DNA from 2 places in the Geodermatophilus sp. SYSU D01119 genome. Region 2 is predicted to be linked to the other one. Evidence: riboswitches for the same ligand, from Rfam matches in the RefSeq annotation. Region 2 holds a riboswitch; the other holds the start of a gene.

Region 1 (4,042 bases), on a different contig from region 2:
GTGCTCGTGGGGCTCGCCGACGACGGCGACGCCGACCGCGCGGCCGCCGTCCTGTCCGGGCTGCCCGGGGTGGGCGTCGAGCGCACCGACGAGGGCCTGGTCGCCGACCTCGGCGCGCAGACCTCGCGGGCGCAGGCGCTGCAGGCGCTCGTGGCCGCCGACGTCGCCGTCGACCAGTTCACGCCGCGCCGCCGCCTGGAGGACGCGTTCCTGGCCCTCGTGGGGGAGTCGTGACCACCGACCACGAGAACGACGGCCCCGGGAGCACCGCAGTGAGCGCCGGCGAGCGAGGAGCGGACCGAGGCCGGAGTCGAGTCGTGACCGAGCACGTCCAGCCCACCGGCGCCGTCGCCGGGTACCGGCCCGGCCGCACGCTGCGGCTGTCGGTCGAGCTGCGCCGGCAGTTCAAGCGCCGCCGGACCATCGGCGTCTTCGCGCTGATGGTCGCGCTGCCGCTGGTGCTCATCGCCGCCCTGCAGCTGGGCGCCAGCGAGGAGGCCTCGGAGAACACCCGGATCAACCTGGTCGACGTCGCCACCTCCAGCGGGCTGAACTTCACGCTGTTCGTGCTGTTCGCGACGACGTCGTTCTTCCTCGTCGTGGTCTACGCGCTGTTCTTCGGCGACACCGTGGCCAGCGAGGCGCAGTGGGGGTCGCTGCGGTACACGTTGGCCACCCCGGTGCCGCGGATGCGGCTGCTCCGGCAGAAGTGGACGGCCGCGCTCGTGCTGTCCGTGCTCGCGCTGCTCACCCTGGCCGTCGTCGCCGTCGTGGCCGGCGGCATCGCGTTCGGCTTCGACGACATCCGCACGCCGATCGGGGTCACCCTGTCGCAGGGCGAGGGCCTGCTCCGGCTGGCCGGGATGCTCGGCTACCTCGCCGTGCACCTGCTCGTCGTCGGCGCGCTCGCGTTCTGGCTGTCCACGGTCACCGACGCGCCGCTGGCCGCCGTCGGCGGGGCGGTGTTCACGATGGTCGTGTTCGCGATCCTCGACCAGGTCGAGCAGCTCGGCGCCATCCGCGACTGGTTCCCCACGGCGGAGGAGTTCGCCTGGACCGACCTGTTGCAGACGCCGGTCGACTCCTCCGACCTGTTCCGCGGTGTCATCCAGTCGCTGGTCTACGCCGCGGTGTTCACCGCCCTGGCGTTCCGCTCCTTCTCCCGGCGGGACGTGACGAGCTAGAGCGAGGCCCGCACCGCCTGGGCCCAGCCGACGCCCATCGCCTCGTCGGTCACCGACGCGTTGGGGACGGCGGCCAGCATCGCCTCCATGCCCTCGACCTCGGCGCCGTTCGCGGTGATCCACAGCCGGCCGACGGCGGGCGCCATCTCCAGGTCGCTGGCGCTGTCGCCGATCGCGACCGCGTCGGCGGGGTCGACGCCGCGCCGCTCGAGGTCCCAGGCGATCGCCTCGCCCTTGGAGATGCCGCGCGGCATCAGGTGGTAGACCCGCGCCAGCTGCCCCTCGGGCGCGAGGTCCAGCTTCGCCGTCGCCGGGATGGCGCCGTTGTCCTTGAGCGTGAGCCAGCCCAGGCCGCGCTCGGCGAGCCAGGCGTCGACGGCGACCGGGTCGACGTAGCCGCGCAGCAGCGCGTCGCCCTCGTGCGTGGTGTGCCAGGGCGCGTGCCACTCCAGCCGGCCCGGGTGGGCGGCGCACAGCGCGTCGACGACGCCGAGCTCGGCCATGACGTCCATCGGCGTGCGCCCGGCGTGCTCGGCGGGCAGCGCGCCGGTGAGCTGGTGGCGCTCCCGGCCGCCCTTCCACGTGACGAGCGAGCCGAGCTCGGCGATCGCGCCGTCGGCGGCGAAGATCCGCCCGGCCTCGGTGACCTGGTCGGCGGTCCGCCCGCTGACGATCACCAGCGCGACCCCGGCGGTGTGCAGCTCGAGCAGGGCGGCCGCGGGCTCGGCGGTGGGGGAGCCGTCGGAGGCGTGCCAGAACGACCCCCGAGGGCCGACCATCGTGCCGTCGAGGTCGGTGTAGACGATGCGCGCTGCCACACGCCCAGCATGGCCGGGACCGGGAGCGGCTCCGGACCCCGGGTAGACTCGGGGCGTTCCACTCATCCAGAGGGGCAGAGGGACACGGCCCGACGAAGCCCCGGCAACCGCGCTCGCGTGAGCGGCGAGAGGTGCCAATTCCGTCCCGCGCGGCTCGACGGCCCGACGCGGGGAAGATGAGGAGGTAGTCGTCGCATGACCCTGACCGCTCCCAGCTCCACCGGGTCCAACACCGCCCTCCAGGCCGACTCCGCTGGCGGCGGCCCCGTGCCGCCCAGCCCCGCCCGCGGCCTCGTCTGTCGCAACTGCGGCGCCACCTTCGGTCTCATCGCCGAGCACGCCTGCGCCGAGTGCTTCGGCCCGCTGGAGGTCGACTACGACCCCGAGCTCATGGCCGCCGTCACCCGCGAGCAGATCGAGGCCGGCCCGCAGAACATCTGGCGCTACGCCGCGCTGCTGCCCGTGGGCCAGGACCCGGCCGACCGCGTCTCGCTCGACCCGGGCATGACGCCGCTGGTCCGCGCCGACCGGCTCGCCGCCGAGCTCGGCATCACCGGCGGGCTGTGGGTCAAGGACGACTCGGCCAACCCCACGCACTCGTTCAAGGACCGCGTGGTCAGCCTCGCCGCCACCGCCGCCAAGCGGCTGGGCTACCGCAAGATCGCCGCCGCCTCGACCGGCAACCTGGCGAACTCCGTGGCCGCGCACGCCGCCCGCGTGGGCCTGCCCTCCTTCGTCTTCATCCCGTCCGACCTCGAGCCCGGCAAGGTCGTGCAGTCGGCGGTCTACGGCCAGACGCTGGTCGCCGTCGACGGTTCCTACGACGACGTCAACCGGCTCACCAGCGAGCTCGCCGAGACCGACGAGTTCGAGGACACCGCCTTCGTCAACCAGAACGTGCGGCCCTACTACGCCGAGGGCTCCAAGACGATGGGCTACGAGATCGCCGAGCAGCTCGGCTGGCGCATCCCGGCCCAGGTGGTCATCCCGATGGCGTCGGGCTCGCTGCTCACCAAGGTGGACAAGGCCTGGCGGGAGCTGGTGAAGGCCGGGATCGTCGCCGACACCGAGTGGCGCGTCTTCGGCGCGCAGTCGGCCGGCTGCGACCCGATCGCCACCGCCTTCGACAACGGCTGGGACGTCGTCAAGCCGGTCAAGCCCACCGGCATCGCGAAGTCGCTGAACATCGGCAACCCCGCCGACGGCCCGTACGCGCTCGACGCCATCCGCCGCACCGGCGGGTCGGTCGGCCGGGTCGGCGACGACGAGATCGTCCAGGGCATCCGCGACCTCGCCCGCACCACCGGCGTCTTCGCCGAGACCGCCGGCGGCGTGACCGTCGCGGTGCTCCGGCAGTTGGTGGAGGACGGCCGGCTCGACCCGACGGAGGAGACCGTCGTCCTCAACACCGGGGAGGGCCTCAAGACCCTCGACCCGCTGCTGCCGGTGGTCGGGTTCACCCACCGCGTGGAGCCCTCGCTGCGGTCGGTCCGGTCGGCGGGCCTCATCTCCTGAGGCGTAGAGTCGCGGTCAGCGCCGATCCGGTCGGGTGACATCCCCGACCCGATCGTGGCCGAGTCGTGTGGGCAGGATCTCCCCGCATCGGCCTCCTTGTTGTACCGTCTCGCGCGGTCAGTTCCACGCACGTGATCACGGGCGGAAGAGCTGGATCCCGGTCCCCGGATCACGGGGACCGTCCGCACGCACGACCGTGGGAGCGCACGTGGCACAGGGCACCGTGAAGTGGTTCAACGCCGAGAAGGGCTTCGGCTTCATCGCCGTCGACGGCGGCCAGGACGTCTTCGTCCACTACTCGGCCATCCAGATGGACGGCTACAAGAGCCTCGACGAGGGCCAGCGGGTGACCTTCGAGGTCGTCCAGGGCGAGAAGGGCCCGCAGGCCGACGCCGTCCGCGTCGCCTGAGCCCGCGAAGGCGAGGATCGGGCAGAGCGCCTGAGCCGCCGCTCCGCACACCGAGGCCCGGTCCCCGACAGGGGGCCGGGCCTCGGTCGTGTCCGGGGCGGGACGGTGGGCAGCGC
Region 2 (4,042 bases):
CGACGCCCGCTCCACCGGCGGCGACGTGCTGGTCCGCTCCGAGGCGGCCAAGCACCGGCACTCGCTCACCCAGGTCGTCACCTGGACGCTCATCGTGCTCGTCTACACGGTGGCGGCCTTCTACGTGCTCGACCGGCTCGGCGTCCCCGTCACCGGCCTGGTCGCGCCGGCCACCGTGCTCGGCGTGGGGCTGGGCTTCGGCGCCCAGCGCATCGTCGGCGACGTGCTCGCCGGGTTCTTCCTCATCACCGAGCGCCAGTACGGCTTCGGCGACGTCGTCTCGATCCAGGTGGTCGGCGGCGGCGACCCGGCCAACGGCACCGTCGAGGACGTCACGCTGCGGATCACGCGGCTGCGCTCGGCCGACGGCGAGGTGGTCACCATCCCGAACGGGCAGATCGTCAAGGTGGTGAACCTGTCCCGCGACTGGGCGCGCGCCGTCGTCGACGTGCCGGTGCCCACGACGGCCGACGTCACCCGGGTCAACGACGTGCTGCGCGACGTCGGCCGGGCGGCCTTCGCCGACCCCGGGCTGCGCCGCCTGCTGCTCGACGAGCCCAGCGTCATGGGCGTGGAGAGCATCGACCTCGACCAGGTCAACGTGCGGGTGGTGGCGCGCACGCTGCCCGGCCGCCAGTTCGAGGTCGGCCGCGACCTGCGCGAGCGCATCGTGCTCGCCTTCGCCCGGGCCGGTCTCACCATCACCCCCGAGCCGCCCGCCGCGGCCCCGGCGCCCGCCCGGCAGGGGGCGCAGCAGTGAGCGTCCCCGGCGCGCCCCGCCCGGCCGACGGGACCGACGGCACCGTCGGCGACCCGGCCGGCCGCGGCCGGTTCGGCCTCTCCGGCGTCCTGCGCCGCACGCCCGGCCGCATCGGGCGGGCACGCACGTCGACGCTGGTCCTCGTCGCCCTGTTCCTCGGCCTCGGCGTGCTCTACCTCTACGTCAAGCCCGCCGACGCCGGCGCCGACCCCGCGGGCGGCACGACGACGGTCACCACCCCGGCCCCGGCGCCCGCGCCGACGACCGCCCCGCCGGCGACGACGACGGAGGAGGCCCCGGGGACGACGACGCCGGAGGAGACCGCGCCGACGACGACCGCCCCGGACACCCCCGCACCGACGACGACCACCGCACCGCCGACGACCACGGCCCCGGGCACCACGGCGCCGGAGCCGACCACGCCGGACACCCCCGAGGCACCGGTCCCGACGACGACGGCGCCCACGACCGGCAGCGCGCCCACCTCCTGAGCCCCCCGGGCTGGACGCGGCGCGGTGGACCGCTAGGGTCGCCCCAGGCTCCTGAGTGACAGCGCGAAGTACCTGGCTGGCTGTCCGGCAACCTCTCCTCCGTCTGAGGTGCTCCCAGGGGAAGAGCCGGCCGCGCTGCGCCCGCAGCACGGCAAGGACGGAGCACCTGTGCGCCGCAGGTCCTCCGGAGCGAGAGGAGACGGCGCGTTGACCGACCCGCAGAGCTGGAGCTTCGAGACCCGGCAGATCCACGCCGGCACGAGCCCCGACCCCACCACCGGCGCCCGGGCGCTGCCCATCTACGCCACCACGAGCTACCAGTTCCGCGACACCCAGCACGCCGCGGACCTGTTCGCGCTGGCCGAGCTCGGCAACATCTACACGCGGATCATGAACCCGACGCAGGACGCGCTCGAGCAGCGCGTGGCCTCCCTCGAGGGCGGCGTCGCGGCCCTCGCGGTGGCCAGCGGCCAGGCCGCGGAGACGCTGTCGCTGCTCAACGTCGCCGAGGCCGGCAGCCACGTCGTCGCCTCCGCCTCGCTCTACGGCGGCACCTACAACCTGCTGCACCACTCGCTGCCCAAGCTCGGCGTCGAGGTGTCCTTCGTCGAGGACCCCGACGACCCGGAGAACTGGCAGCGGCTGGTCCGCGAGAACACCAAGGCCTTCTACGGCGAGTCGATCGGCAACCCGAAGGGCGACGTCCTCGACATCGCCGCCGTCGCCGAGGTGGCCCACCGCAACGGCGTGCCGCTGATCGTCGACAACACCATCGCCACCCCGTACCTGGTGCGCCCGCTCGAGCACGGCGCCGACGTCGTCGTGCACTCGGCCACCAAGTACCTCGGCGGCCACGGCACCGCGATCGCCGGCGTCATCGTCGACGGCGGCAGGTTCGACTGGACGCAGGGCAGGTTCCCCGGCTTCACGACGCCGGACCCGACCTACCACGGCGTCGTCTACGCCGACCTCGGCGCGCCCGCCTACGCGCTCAAGGCCCGCGTGCAGCTGCTGCGCGACCTGGGCCCGGCGATCAGTCCGTTCAACGCCTGGCTGGTGGTGCAGGGCATCGAGACGCTGTCGCTGCGCATGGAGCGGCACGTGGCCAACGCCCAGCGGGTGGCGGAGTTCCTCGAGGCGCACGACGAGGTGGAGTCGGTGCACTACGCCGGCCTGCCCTCCTCGCCGTGGCACGCGGCGCAGCAGCGCTACGCCCCGAAGGGCGCCGGCGCGGTGCTGGCGTTCGAGATCCGCGGCGGCGTCGAGGCCGGCAAGCGCTTCGTCGAGGGGCTGGAGCTGCACAGCCACGTGGCCAACATCGGCGACGTGCGCAGCCTGGTCATCCACCCGGCGTCGACGACGCACTCGCAGCTGACGGCCGAGGAGCAGCTCACCACCGGCGTCACGCCGGGCCTGGTGCGGCTGGCCGCCGGCCTGGAGGGCATCGAGGACATCCTCGCCGACCTCGAGGCCGGGTTCCGCGCCGCCAAGGGGGCGTGATGACGGGGGTGCGGGACGCCGCGGCGTCCCGCCCCCCCCCCCCCCCCCCCCCCCGGCGGCCCCCCGCCCCCCCCCCCCCCCCCCCCCCCCCCCCCCCCCCCCCCCCCGCCGCGCACCGGCGGGTGGCGCGAGGGCGACCCCGCCGGGGACCGGCTCTTCCTCGACCTGGACGGACCGGTCCGGCTCGAGCGCGGCGGGGTGCTGCCCGGCGTCCGGGTGGCCTACGAGACCTGGGGCACGCCGGCGCCCGACGGCTCCAACGCGGTGCTGGTCGAGCACGCGCTCACCGGCGACAGCCACGTCACCGGCCCGGCGGGCCCCGGCCACCCGACGCCGGGCTGGTGGGCGTCGCTGGTCGGGCCGGGCGCGCCGCTGGACACCGACCGGTACTTCGTCGTGTGCGCCAACGTGCTCGGCGGCTGCCAGGGCACCACCGGGCCGTCGTCGGCCGCGCCGGACGGGCGCCCGTGGGGCGAGCGGTTCCCCGAGGTGACCGTCGGCGACCAGGTGCGGGTCGAGGCCGCGCTCGCCGACGCGCTCGGCGTACGGCGCTGGGCGGCCGTCGTCGGCGGGTCGATGGGCGGCATGCGGGCGCTGGAGTGGGCGGTGGCGCTGCCCGACCGGGTGGCCGGCCTGTTCTTCCTCGCCTCGGGCGCGGCGGTCACCGCCGACCAGCTCGGCACCCAGACCACCCAGCAGGCGGCCGTGCGCGCCGACCCCGTGGCCGGGCTCGGCATCGCCCGCCGGATCGCGCACCTCACCTACCGCAGCGCGCTGGAGCTCGAGGAGCGCTTCGGCACGGACGTGCAGGCCGACGGGCGCTTCGCCGTCGCCTCCTACCTCGAGCACCACGCCGACAAGCTGGTCCGCCGCTTCGACCCGGGCAGCTACCTGGTGCTCACCGAGGCGATGAACACCTGGGACGTCGGGCGTGGCCGCGGCGGCGTGGAGGCGGCGCTGGCGCGGGTGACCGCGCGGTCCGTGGTGGCCGGCGTCGACTCCGACCGGCTGTACCCGCTGCACCTGCAGCAGCGGGTGGCCGACGCGCTCGGGGTGCCGCTGCGGGTGGTGTCCTCGCCGTACGGGCACGACGGCTTCCTCGTCGAGGCCGACGCCGTCGGCGCGCTGGTGCGCGAGCTGCTGGCCTCCTGACGTCCCGGGTGGGCCGGGACCGGATCGGCGAGACTGTGCGCGTGAGCGACGACGACCTCGACGCGCTGCGCCTGGCCTGCGACCGCGCCCTGGGCGGGCACGGGCCGGTCCGGGCCGGCGCCCTGCTGGCCACCGTCCC

What was found. Region 2 has a riboswitch for S-adenosylmethionine ahead of ACI79X_RS14175 (bifunctional o-acetylhomoserine/o-acetylserine sulfhydrylase). Riboswitches for the same ligand answer to the same signal wherever they lie in the genome.
Region 1: another riboswitch for S-adenosylmethionine. It lies ahead of thrC (threonine synthase); the one in region 2 lies ahead of ACI79X_RS14175 (bifunctional o-acetylhomoserine/o-acetylserine sulfhydrylase).

What each region holds. Positions count from the first base shown of each region.
Region 1 is NZ_JBJGYL010000032.1:27,102-31,143, reverse strand. Features, by position in the region: gene ACI79X_RS20220 (alpha/beta fold hydrolase) at 1-234, shown strand, start outside; gene ACI79X_RS20215 (ABC transporter permease) at 318-1,184, shown strand; gene ACI79X_RS20210 (HAD family hydrolase) at 1,181-2,002, opposite strand; SAM riboswitch class I at 2,062-2,185, shown strand; gene thrC (threonine synthase) at 2,198-3,517, shown strand; gene ACI79X_RS20200 (cold-shock protein) at 3,726-3,926, shown strand.
Region 2 is NZ_JBJGYL010000017.1:11,136-15,177, forward strand. Features, by position in the region: gene ACI79X_RS14165 (mechanosensitive ion channel family protein) at 1-760, shown strand, start outside; gene ACI79X_RS14170 (hypothetical protein) at 757-1,251, shown strand; SAM riboswitch class IV at 1,299-1,415, shown strand; gene ACI79X_RS14175 (bifunctional o-acetylhomoserine/o-acetylserine sulfhydrylase) at 1,459-2,751, shown strand; gene metX (homoserine O-acetyltransferase MetX) at 2,917-3,903, shown strand; gene ACI79X_RS14185 (threonine aldolase family protein) at 3,945-4,042, shown strand, end outside.